DNA from 3 places in the Anaerotignum lactatifermentans genome. Region 3 is predicted to be linked to each of the others. Evidence: riboswitches for the same ligand, from Rfam matches in the RefSeq annotation. Region 3 holds a riboswitch; each other region holds the start of a gene.

Region 1 (4,201 bases), on a different contig from region 3:
ATCACCAGATTCAGACCTTCTTCTGCAAAGTAGCCTTTTTCAATGGCATCATACAGGAAGGCGTGTACCGCATTGGGGTACCAGTCCAGCACAATGGAAAAATCCTCCAGCTGGGCTTCGTCGCCAGTGGTTTCGGCTGTGGTGTCTGCGGATTCTCCACTTCCGCAGGCTGTCATGCCAAATACCATGGCTGCTGCCATGAGCACTGCAAACAATTTCTTTTTCATCACTTAGATCTCCTTTCTCCATTTGATAAAACGATATTCCAAGACGGTAATGATCCCAACGGCAAGCATAGCCGTTATGGACAACAGCACCACAGGCGCGAAAACGCCTGCGCCGTCCAACTGTGTCATCATACGTTTGCTGAAGTAGCCCAGACCTTCCTGTGCCCCCAGCCATTCGGCAATGGCAGCCCCGATGACGCTGAGGGGGATGGCCATTTTGATGGCAGAGAAAAAGTTGGGCAGAGCCGTAGGCAGTTTCAGCTTCCAGAAAATATCGGCTTTTGTGGCGCCGTAAGTCTGCAATAATTCTTCCATTTCCCGTTTGGTGGCTTTGAAGCCGTCAAAGACCGTAATGGCAATGGGGAAAAAGGTGATCAAAATGGTTACCAGCACCTTGCTCCAGATGGAATAGCCAAACCAGAGGATGAACAAAGGCGCGATGGCTGTGGTAGGGATGGTCTGGGATGCCACGATAACGGGATACAGTGCCCGTTCCACTTTTTCATTGGCATCCATGGCAACTGCCAGCAAAATCCCCAGCACAATGGAAATCAAAAGCCCAATGGCTGTGACCTTCATGGTTGCAGGCAGATGCACCAAAAACAGGGGTTCCCGAAGCTCCCACAGCCGCACACAAATCTGTGTGGGTGACGGCAGGATATAAGCCGCGTCAATAATCATAGCGATGCCCTGCCACAGCAGCAGCAGAACCACAGCCAGAATCACAGAAGGCAGATGTTTTTTCATGGATTCATCACGCTCCTTCTGAGTTTTTCAATGAGGGTTTCTTTCAGTTCCACAATATCAGGACGTTTCAAATCCTCACGATTGCGTGGATAAGACAGGGGCACTTCCACCCGTTCCATCTGGGAGAAAGGTCTGTCCTGAATGATAAAAATGGTTTTGGAAAGGAAAATAGCTTCCTCTACGTCGTGGGTGATGAACAATATGGTCTTATGGTAATGCTCCCACTGATGCAGCAGCCATTCCTGCATATCCACACGGGTCAGATAGTCCAATGCGCTGAAAGGCTCGTCCAACAGCAGCATATCCGCGCCGGACAGCAATGTACGGGCAAAGGCTACCCTCTGCTTCATACCGCCGGACAGGTCTTTGGGATACTTTTTGGCGTATTCAGACAGTCCCACCTGTTCCAGCACTTCTTTGCAGCATTTTTCCTGTTCCGCCTTGGGAACTTTCGCCAGTTCCATAGGCAGGCAGATATTCTTTTCAATGGTGCGCCAAGGGAAAAGCAGGTCTTTCTGAGGCATAAAAGCACTGTAGTTTTTCAGTTCCTGCACCGGGCGGCCATCCACCAGTATCCGACCCTGCTGTAACTTTTCCAGACCGTTGATAAGGCGGAAAATGGTGCTTTTGCCGCAGCCGCTGGCGCCGATGATGGACACAAATTCCCTGTCCTCCACCTGAAAATTCAAATTCCGCATCATGTCGAAGTCGTCTTCGGCATAACGGAAGGATACATTTTCAAATTGCAGCATAACTTCTTTCGCTCTCCTTCTTTACATCTCCATGGCATAAGCCATATCCCAGAACAGTTTTTCATAGCGGCTGCATTTTACGAAAATATCAGTCAGATATGCTTCCTGTTCGGGAGTGATGTTTTCGCCCAGAGCGTCTACGCAGTCAATGATTTCTTTGGTGCTGTCCGCATATTCCTTGCTGCTGTAGCCCTGTACCCATTCGCCGTAAAGAGGATGTTCCACAGCGCCGGGCACCTTCACATGGTGTTCCCCAATGACCTGATAGCTCCATGCGCAAGCCAGCACTGCCATGAGGATTTCCAGCGGGCCGCCTTTGTTTGCCACATCCAGCATATAGGAGGTATAGGACTGGTTTGTCAGAGCGGAAGGGGTCTTTGCCACTTCTTCTTCGGTGATACCCAGTCTTGCCATGTAAGTCTTATGTACGTTCATTTCCCCGTCCAGTACGTCATGCACCATACCGGCAAAGCGGCGCATCAGTTCCGGGTCTTCTGTCTTGATAACGCCGAAAGCGAACACTTTGGCATATTGCAGCAGATAACGGTAATCCTGAATCATGTAAAAACGGAATTTTTCCACATCCAGTGTGCCTTCTGCCAGTTCTTTTACGAAAGGCTGGTCTAAATAACCCATCCAGATATCTTCCACACTTTTATAAAGACGTTCTGTCAATTTCATGTCCATGTTCCTCCTTTTTTCCACAAAAAAAATTCTTTCCCTCTTAGAAGGAAAGAATCTTATAATTTCCATATCATCTTGTATTGCTTCCCTCCGATGGTACTAACCACATCAAGTTCAAAGGGTTGGAATCTGCATTCCTCTCAGCCGCTCAGCGTCGGCACCCCCAGCTTTGTATTCATTTTCTTTATTATAGTACAAAAGAAAAGCAATGTAAATGACTTTTTTGTATACACCATCCCTTTTTTCACACTTTCGCACAAAAAAAATAGTTCGCAGGCGAAATAATTTTACAGAAAATTCCCTTTACATTTTGCAAAAAAAGAATACACTTAGTATGACAACAACGAAATTTACAATGTTTGGAGGTAAAAGGTAATGGACGACGATACCAAGCTGCTGAATCTGGCACTGGACGCCGGTGAGATCATGCTGACATCTGGCGCGGAAACATACCGCGTACAGGATACCATGCTGCGTATTCTTTCCGTCAGCGGACGAAAACACGTAGAAGCCCTGGCGCTGTCTACCATGCTCATTGTGAGCCTGCCCCGTGAAGAAAAGGGGCCCCTTTCCATGGCAAGAGGGGTGAGTGACCGCTCCGTTAATTTTGAGAAAATCTGTGCCGTCAACAACATGAGCCGCTCTTTTGTCGCTGGGAAAATCACCTTGGAAGAAGCCACACAAAAAGTGCTGGAAATCCACTACGCCCCGTCTTTTGCGCCATGGCAGCGGATTTTGGGCTATGCCCTCACGTCCGGCGGTCTGACCATGGTATACAACGGCACCTTCTGGGACGGCGTCGCCGCCTTTATCATCGGCACCCTTCTGGGCATTATGACATATATCATGAGCAAACGAAAAACATCTTACTTTTTCAGTTCCTTCACCGGCGGTCTGCTGACAGGGTTACTGGCCTGCCTGTTCCATTTGATTCTGCCTTTCACCCAGATCGATATGATGATCGTCGGCAGCATCATGCCCATACTGCCGGGCATTACCCTGACAAAAGGTATCCGTGACCTTTTGGAGGGCAACTTCATCAGCGGCAATGCCAAACTGATGGAAGCCTTCCTCATTGCCTGTGCCATCGCCGCCGGCGTCGCTATGGCTTTGAGTATCTTCCCCAATTTTTAAGATGTGCAGGAGGTTATTATGACAGACATCACATTGAAAATGATTGTATTTCAGGCAGCCTTTTCCTTTGTAGGCAGTTGGGGCTATTCCATCATCTGCAACGCCCCCAGAAGGGAACTGCTTTACAGCGGCATCAATGGCTTTTTGTCCTGGTTTGTATATATGCTTGTCTTTTCCTATACGGAAAGCGCCACAACGGCTACCCTCATTGCTACCATGGCAATCACTGCCACAGCGCGGTTCCTTTCCTACCATAGACAGGAACCTTCCATCCTGTACCAGATTCCCGGCGTACTGTCACTGGTGCCTGGTGCCGCCGTTTACAACACCATGCAGGCTGCCATCAAAGGCAATATCCTTTCCACTTATTCCAATGCTCTGACAGGGTTCAAACTCTCCGGCGCCATTGCCATCGGTTCCCTGATCATTCTGGTATTGCCTTACAAAGCCTTTGAAATCTTCCCTCGTTTCGGGAAAAAGAAACAAAATAATTGATCGTATCAAAAAACCGGAAGCCCCTAAAGCAACTTCCCCTTAAGAAAACATTGATTTTCCTTTTCCTTGATTTCTTAAGGGGAATTGCGACGGCTGTCTTCATAAGAAAACATAACAAATAAAATCTTAATAAAATAAGAAAGCCAAAATCCTTTGTTATGA
Region 2 (4,201 bases), on a different contig from region 3:
AATATCTGCACCAGTGCAGGAGGCAGCAGGTCTGACGCGTTGATATATTTCATGGTCGGATTCCCCCTTGATATTCAAATCAAGCAGCAAAACCGACTTTCTGCGACATTTCCTCCATGCAACTGTCGCACTTACATCGGTTTTGCATGGAGAACTGCTTTGTTGCGTTTCTGCGTCAATGGACACACAACAATCACTTCCTTTTTTCAAACAGGCTTATTCGCCCAGCATTTCTTCTACTTTTTTCAGCAGCACCTTTGTTGCTTCGCCGGGATGTTCCTTAGCGAAAATAGCGGAGATCACGGAAACGCCGTCGATACCGCTGCCTTTGAGCTGCATGATGTTATTTTCATTGATACCGCCGATGGCAACCACAGGGATAGTAACAGCTTTGCAGATTGCCAGCAGTTCCTCATTTGTCAGGGACTGGGCATCTTTTTTGGTATCAGTATGGAACACTGCACCGACACCGATGTAGTCTGCGCCGCTTTCCTGCGCTTTTACGGCTGTTTCCACAGTGTTTGCGGAAATGCCCAGAATCTTATCGGGACCAATCATAGCTCTCACATCTTTATCTACAATGTCGCTCTGTCCCACATGGACACCATCTGCCCCGCAAGCCAGTGCAATGTCGATGTTATCGTTTACCACAAAAGGTACATGATATTTCTTTGCCAGCTGTGCCAAATCTTTGGCTTCTTCCAGGAATGTTGCTTCATCCAGTTCTTTTTCACGAATCTGCAGGAAAGTTGCCCCTGCTGCCAGCACTTCTTCTGTCACATCATGGAGTGTTCTGCCGTTCAGCCATGCACGGTCTGTGATGGCGTATACTTTCATGGATTCTTTCGTTGCTTTTTCTGCCAATTCCAATTCCTCCAGTCTTGTCCGTTTCTGTAATGTTTCTGCGTCTGTCAAACTGATCTGGTCTACCAGATGGGTGCGGAATGTGAGGGTTCCTGCGCCCTGTGCGTCCGTTTTTTCTCTGGCAATTTCACCGCTGACACCCATAAGGGATACGGCGCATACGGTGGCTTCCAGAATATGATCGGGATTGCCGCCGCAGAAGGCACCCAAAAGGGCTGTGAGCATACAGCCGCTGCCAGTGATGCGGCTCATCATGGCATCGCCGTTTCTCAGGGCAAAGACACGGTCAGCAGAAGCGATGATATCGATGACGCCGGAAATGGCAATGACTGCCCCTGTTTTCCGCGCCAGTTCTCTTGCCATATAACCAAAGGCTTTGTAGTTGTCCTCGGTGATTTTATCTTCTTCTGCCGCGTCAACGCCACGGGTGGAACCTGTGCCCACTGCCAGATGTTTGATTTCGGAGGTATTGCCGCGGATCACGGAGAATTTCACGTTTTCCAGCAGCTTTTTGCCGCCTTCCCGACGCAGTCTGGTAGCGCCTACGGCAACGGGGTCCAGCACCACGGGAACCCCTGCTTCGTTAGCGGCTTTCCCTGCCACCAGCATGGCTTCCACGTCCTCCATGGTGCCCATATTCATCACAAGACACTGTACCACAGAAGCCACTTCTGCCACTTCCTCCACTTCGTGTGCCATGGTGGGAGAAGCTCCTGCTGCCAAAATGATATTGGCGCAGTCATTGACTGTGACGAAGTTGGTGATTGCCTGCACAATGGGTTCTTTTTCCCTTACATTTGCCATCATAGCGGGAAAAGACGCCAGAATATCTGTTTTCATGAAAACGAACCTCCTTTATTTACGGTTGAGTTTTTCCATCATTCTTGCGAACATGCCGGAACGTTTCAAAAGGGTGATGACCAGTACGGCCAGAAAAGCACCCATAGCGGAAGAAGGCACGAATGCCGGCACATAGACCCAAGGGGTCTGCAAGTCCATGCCATAGATGTATTTCATCACCGGATATGCCGCAAATGCGCTCAAAATGCCGGTGCCGAAGATTTCCCCAATGACTGCCATATACAGCTTATGACCGGATTTCCGATACAGGAAACCGGACAGGAACGCGCCGATGACTGCCCCAATGACTGCCAGTGCTGTACGCCCTGTCATCATACGCAGGATACCGGTGATGAGGGCTGCCAAAAATCCCCAGTAAGGTCCTACGAACACCGCTGCCAATACATTGATGAAGTGCTGGAACGGCGCCATATTGGGGAACCATACCACAGAGGACAGGGCAAAGCCCATGCCTGCGAATATTGCCGTTAGTACCATTTTCAACACATGATTATCCTTATTGCCACCCATTTGTTGATGCCTCCTTTTTTCTTCTTCCCAACGAAAGGAGCGCAAACAAAAAAAGGATTTCCTTTTTGGAAATCCTTCGTTTCTGACGCTCTTTGGTGATTTGTGACACCCTGCATTCCCTCCGTTGGCATTATCCAAATCAGGTGTAAAGGTCGAAGTATCCTTCCTCTCAGCCTCCCTTAGAAGCTCCCTTTGCATTCTGGTGTCATTATAGTACGGTTTTTGTCCCTTGTCAACGTCCCCCACGGGCATAAAAAAGGCGGCTATGCCGCCTTTTGGAAAGAGGAATTGCTGTATGGAGATACAGCAAAGTGCCCACTTCATTGGATTTTCGCATGGCAGATATTCCATGCTGTTCTTTGGTACTTTTTTGAATTTTTTTCTTTTGTGTTTCTTTGCTTTGCTTTATCTTTTGTAATGGAGGTTGTATTGAGAAAATGGCAATTACGCTTCTTCGATGTAACCGATATTGGTACGAATTACATCGCAGGAATGCTGAAATGCTGCCATTTCTTCCGGTGTTAATGTTAATTCCAGCACTTCTTCCACGCCGTCTTTGCCGATGACGCAGGGAGTGCTGATATACAGGTCATGCTGACCATACTGACCATTCAGCTGTGTGCTGACGGGCATAACCGCTTTTTCGTCGTGGAATACGCAGAAAACCAGTCGTGCCAATGTGGAGCAGATGCCAAACTCTGTGGCGCCTTTACCAGCGAAGGTGACCCAGCCCCCTTCAATGGTTTCATGGAGCACAGCTTCTTTATCCACTTGATATTTAGGATTTTCTTTTGCCAGCTGGTCCAGCGGTTTGCCATTGACCGTCACATGGGACCATGGTACCATCTGGGAATCGCCATGTTCCCCCATGGTATAAGCCACCAGAGATTTATGGTCAATGCCGGTTTCTCTTGCCAGTACGGTTCTAAGTCTGGCGCTGTCCAGCCCGGTGCCTGTGGCAAATACACGAGATGCCGGGAAGCCGGAAAGTTTCTGTACCTGTCTTGCGATGATGTCGCAGGGATTTGTGATAACGATGAATATGCCGTCAAAACCGGCTTTCACAATGCGGCCCACAAAGCTGTTGACCAGTTCCACAGAATGTTTCAGTTCTGCCAGACGGCTATGGTCTTCGCCCATGATGGTGCCCACACTGATGACAACGATGTCGCAGTCCTTCAGGTCTTCATAAGTGCCGCCTCTGACTTCTACCCGATGGGGCAGATAGGATACGCTGTCCCGCAGGTCCTGACACTCGCTGATGACCTTCTGTTCCTTCACATCTACCAATACCAATTCGTCCACAATGCCTTGGACTGCTAAACTATATGCACAATGGGCGCCTACATGACCGACACCCACGATGCCCACGCTTCTTGTTTTCATATGATTTCCCCCAATGTGCTTTTGTATTTCTCCGAAAGTTTCTTTTTGTATTCTTCCACTCCCTTGGGAGTGGCTCATCTCTTATGGCATATGATTTTCTTTTTTCCTTTGTACACTTCCTTTTCTTTTGTAAAAATAAAAAGGTCCCGGACTGACCGCCCGGAACCACCTGTTTACACCGAAAAAAGACCGAATCTTTTTCCACGCATCGTGTTTTTTTCCATGACAATCAGCACTATTTCTTCACGCGGCACAAAATGACCAGCAGCGCAATGAGAATAGCACCAATGAGCAGGACCTGTTTCATTGTATGGGAAAACGCACGGCTCATGAAAAATCTCCTTCTTTCTGTCTTTGACGATTTGGAATCGTTGGGTAAAAGATACCACTTTCAAAGTCCCAAGTCAATGGAAAGAATGACGCTTGTTTCTATAAAAATACAATATTTTTTGTGTAGTCTGCAAAATAACATTTGTATTTTTTGTATTTTTACCAATACATACAGACGTCAAAACGCACAAGTCCGTCGGTTTTTCCAAAGAAAAAAGAGGACGTCCTCTCTTGTCTGAGAAGATGTCCT
Region 3 (4,201 bases):
GCTGTTTCTCAGCAAATTCCCGCTGTTCTGCCGCTTCTCTGGTCAGTTCTCCTGTTTCTGTAAATTCACCACGGGTAAAATGCAGCAGACATTCCCGATGGGCTTCTGTACAGAGTTTCTTTTCGATTTCTTCCATTTCCGCTGTGGAAAACATGGATTTTCCAAAACAGCTTTCCACATAAGCACGCACCACCTTGGCACTAGGTCTGGAAAATGTCAGACGTTGATACAGCTTTCTCGCTTTGCCCATGAGGGAATCCTTCTCCTCTGTGGTTTTGCCTTCCCAGTCAATACGCCGCAAAGCACTGCCTGCCCGTCTTCCCCAGCCTTTTGGCCAGAAAAACGGAGAATCACTGATATGACCGCCCAGTTCTTCAAACTCTTTGAAATGCCCTTTGAAAAAATACTGATTCAGCAGACGGTCCATACGGTCTGTCACCTGTTCTGTGTTACAGTCCGCGGGAAATTCCAAAGCATCCAGTATTTTTCGTTTTTCTTCGTCCAGATCATCTGCCTGACCCAATATACGCTGGCAATGAGCACGCTTCAAATCCCACAGCAAAGATTCCACCACATGATCTTTGGGTCTTGCCAGAAATTTTTCCGCATAAGCCCGCCGCAGTTCTGCCATAGCAGGACGTTCATCTTTGGCTTTGCCGAACACACAGTTTTCCAGCCCCAGCCACAGCAGTTCCACATACAGTTCCCCATCCTGTTTACGTTGGAGATAGGTAAACATTTTATCCAATATTTCAAACTGAAAATAATGATATACGGCACCAATGACCGTATTGAAATAAAAATCCGCGTCGCCGTCCTCATCAAAGGCAACATACACCGGCTGCAGGGAATAATCCTGTGCGGCGTTCCAAATCTGATTGACGGCACGACGCTCCGCAATCTCTCTGTTTTTCATCAGCGATCACCAAACAGCTTTCCATAGTCCAGATCCTGCGGAATTCTTGCGGCAATGGCATCTGCCACCAACTGCCGTTCAAAGGGATCGAATGCTTTGTTGATGATACCCATTTCCAGTGCACGAACCGCTTTCAGACCTTTTTCCATCAAATGAATGGATGCCATAAGCCCACGCAGATCAAGAGCCTTTGTGGAAATTTCTGCGTTATCGCATTTTGTTTCCAATTCTCGAAACAACGCGGCAAACTGTTCTGCCCATTTATCTTTCAGTGTAGGGAATTCCCGTTTCAACAGCTTCCGCAGGTTTTCCTCGGAAATAACCGGCATATTGATGACTACAAAACGGGACGCCAGCGCTTCATTCAGTTCTCTGGTACCGGCATAGCCATAGTTCATGGTAGCAATGAAGCGGGTCGCTTCATGCAGAGGAATTCTGTCATACCCCGGCACATCAATGGAGCGACGGAAGTCCAATGTTGCATGGAGCACTGCCAAAGACTCGTTTTTCGCCATATTGATTTCATCCAGCACGCCGAAACCACCCATATGGGCACAGCGGCTGATGGGTCCTTCACGGAATACTACCTGATTATCCCGGAATGTGTCTGTTCCAATGAGGGAAGCGGCATCCACATTCACATAAAAAGAAATATCCCAAGACGGTCTGCCGAATGCTGCTGCCAGATTTTCCGCCAATACGTTTTTGCCAGTTGCCTTCGGACCGGACAGCAGCAAATTTTCCCCACATAACAACGCTGCTGCCGCTTCTTCCCAGATTTCCTTGCCATAATATAAAAAACGGGGCACCGGTACACGACCTGCCACAGAAGCATCCACTTCATGACTTTCGCGGAACTTCTGGATTTCCTTCAGCAGGCTGACGCTGACCCCTTCTGTCTGTAATTCTTCTTCCATGTGCCACATAAAAAATTCCTCCTCTTTGGTTATGGACTCATTGTAACATGTAAAGTTATGTGCATATTTCCGAAAATTTTATACTTTTTGTCATTTTGCCTGTTGACATTTTCAGAATCCGTGTATATACTGTTCTCGTAAAAAGAAAACAGGGGAGCTCAATGGATTGGGCTGAGAGGAAGTTTTGCTTCGACCCTTACACCTGATTTGGATAATGCCAACGTAGGAATCGACAGAATGAATTTTCGGGAGATGCGTTGCATCTCCCTATTTTTATTGCGTACAGACAGACCAAAGCCAGAACTTTTTACGGAAACAGAATATTGGCAGCGTTGAGAGTGAACAAGAGTTCATGAAGGGGTGCACCACCACGGGTGTATTTCTTTGTGAGCTCTTTTTTCTTGTCGCTGCTGGAAAGGAGGCTTCTGAATGATCACCATTAACGGGAAAACATTGACCCTGTCCGCACCTATGACTCTGGGTGCGTATCTTGACGAAAACAACTACCGCCGCACTTATATCGCAGTGGAAAAAAACGGAGAAATCCTGCCTAAAAGCGAATACGACACCACATATCTCAATGACGGCGATAAAATCGAAATTGTCAGTTTTGTAGGAGGCGGCTGATCATGCACCCATTTACGAAAAAAGAAATCTATGAAGCATTGGTGGAACGCCACACAGCAGCCTATCAGGAAAAGCTGGATGCCGGGCATGTTGCCATTGCAGGACTAGGCGGACTTGGTTCCAATGTTGCCTTCGCACTGGCACGCCTTGGTGTGGGACATCTACACCTCATTGATTTTGACCGTGTAGACCTGACCAATCTGAATCGCCAGCAATATCTGCTGCGCCATGTGGGCATGTATAAAACAGATGCTCTGAAAGAACAGCTGCTCCAGATCAATCCTTATCTGGACATCACCACAGACTGCGTAAAGGTAACCAGTGAAAATCTGAAAACCCTTTTTGCCGATGCGGACATCATCTGCGAAGCTTTTGACAACGCAGAAACAAAAGCCATGTTTGTCAACGGCATACTGGAATGGTTTCCCCAGAAAAAACTGGTCTGTGCTTCCGGCATGGCAGGCTTCGGCAGCAGCAACACCATCCATACCCGAAAGATTGGCAGCAATTTTTATCTCTGCGGCGACGAAACCACCGATATTGCCCATGGACAATGCCTCATGGCGCCCAGAGCCGCACTCTGCGCTGCCCATGAATCCAATATGATCGCCCGTCTGCTTCTGGGCGAAGAAACCGTATAATATCTGATTTTGGAAGAAAGAAGGAATTTTATCATGCAGAACAATGACAAACTCATTTTAGGCGGACACGAATTTACATCTCGTTTCATCCTTGGTTCCGGGAAGTTTTCTCTGGATCTGGTAAAGGCTTGTGTGGAAAAAGCAGAAGCACAGATCATCACACTGGCTGTACGCCGTGCCAACGAAGGCGGTCTGGCCAACATTCTGGACTATATTCCCGATACCGTTACCCTGCTGCCCAACACTTCCGGCGCAAGAAACGCGGAAGAAGCTGTGCGCATTGCCAAACTTTCCAGAGAACTGGGCTGCGGGAACTTTGTCAAAGTAGAAATCATGCGTGACTCCAAATATCTGCTGCCTGATAACCAGGAAACCATCCGTGCCACAGAAATGCTGGCAAAAGACGGCTTTATCGTAATGCCTTACATGTATCCCGATCTGAATGTGGCAAGAGATCTGGAAAATGCCGGTGCTGCCTGCATCATGCCTTTGGGTGCCCCCATTGGTTCCAACAAAGGTCTGTGCACCAAAGAATTTATTCAGATCCTCATTGACGAAATGAGCCTGCCTATCATCGTAGACGCAGGGATCGGCAGACCTTCTCAGGCTTGCGAAGCCATGGAAATGGGCGCTGCTGCCATCATGGCAAACACTGCTGTCGCCACCGCCGGAAATGTGGAATTGATGGCAGAAGCATTCAAAAAAGCCATTGAAGCAGGACGCAGCGCTTATCTGGCAGGTCTTGGCAGAACCCTGGAAAAAGGCGCTAGTGCATCTTCTCCACTGACAGGCTTTTTGCAGGATTGAGAGGTGAGAGAACATGAGTCAGGAACATTTGAACGAAAGTATTTTAAGTGAAGAAATTCTGGAAGACCAGAAGAAAAACCGCATCGACCATATGACTTATCTGCCCGGCATGGAAGTGCTGGAATCCGATGTAATGGATCAGGTTGTTGCAGCCATAGAAGCTTATGATTACGACAAGTACACAGAAGCAGACGTGCGCCGGGCTTTGGTCCATGACAGCCGTACCCCTGAGGATTTCGCAGCACTTCTTTCCCCTGCCGCACTGCCTTTGCTGGAGGACATCGCCCAGGCAG

Evidence for each region. A riboswitch is a leader RNA that binds a small molecule or an ion and turns the genes downstream of it on or off. The one in region 3 is predicted to bind thiamine pyrophosphate.
Region 1: linked by a shared signal. The riboswitch ahead of tenA (thiaminase II) and the one ahead of thiS (sulfur carrier protein ThiS) in region 3 are both predicted to bind thiamine pyrophosphate.
Region 2: linked by a shared signal. The riboswitch ahead of thiW (energy coupling factor transporter S component ThiW) and the one ahead of thiS (sulfur carrier protein ThiS) in region 3 are both predicted to bind thiamine pyrophosphate.

Annotation. Positions count from the first base shown of each region.
Region 1 is NZ_JADCKK010000014.1:51,920-56,120, forward strand. Features, by position in the region: gene INF29_RS05505 (ABC transporter substrate-binding protein) at 1-227, opposite strand, end outside; gene INF29_RS05510 (ABC transporter permease) at 231-974, opposite strand; gene INF29_RS05515 (ABC transporter ATP-binding protein) at 971-1,726, opposite strand; gene tenA (thiaminase II) at 1,748-2,407, opposite strand; TPP riboswitch at 2,479-2,585, opposite strand; gene INF29_RS05525 (threonine/serine exporter family protein) at 2,786-3,544, shown strand; gene INF29_RS05530 (threonine/serine exporter family protein) at 3,563-4,039, shown strand.
Region 2 is NZ_JADCKK010000060.1:7,783-11,983, forward strand. Features, by position in the region: gene INF29_RS11955 (CD3324 family protein) at 1-53, opposite strand, end outside; gene thiE (thiamine phosphate synthase) at 217-837, opposite strand; partial or broken gene thiM (hydroxyethylthiazole kinase) at 883-1,704, opposite strand; gene thiW (energy coupling factor transporter S component ThiW) at 1,720-2,235, opposite strand; TPP riboswitch at 2,334-2,438, opposite strand; gene INF29_RS11970 (L-lactate dehydrogenase) at 2,680-3,621, opposite strand.
Region 3 is NZ_JADCKK010000009.1:34,914-39,114, forward strand. Features, by position in the region: gene INF29_RS03870 (vWA domain-containing protein) at 1-916, opposite strand, end outside; gene INF29_RS03875 (AAA family ATPase) at 916-1,833, opposite strand; TPP riboswitch at 1,974-2,079, shown strand; gene thiS (sulfur carrier protein ThiS) at 2,263-2,460, shown strand; gene thiF (sulfur carrier protein ThiS adenylyltransferase ThiF) at 2,463-3,101, shown strand; gene INF29_RS03890 (thiazole synthase) at 3,135-3,908, shown strand; gene thiH (2-iminoacetate synthase ThiH) at 3,922-4,201, shown strand, end outside.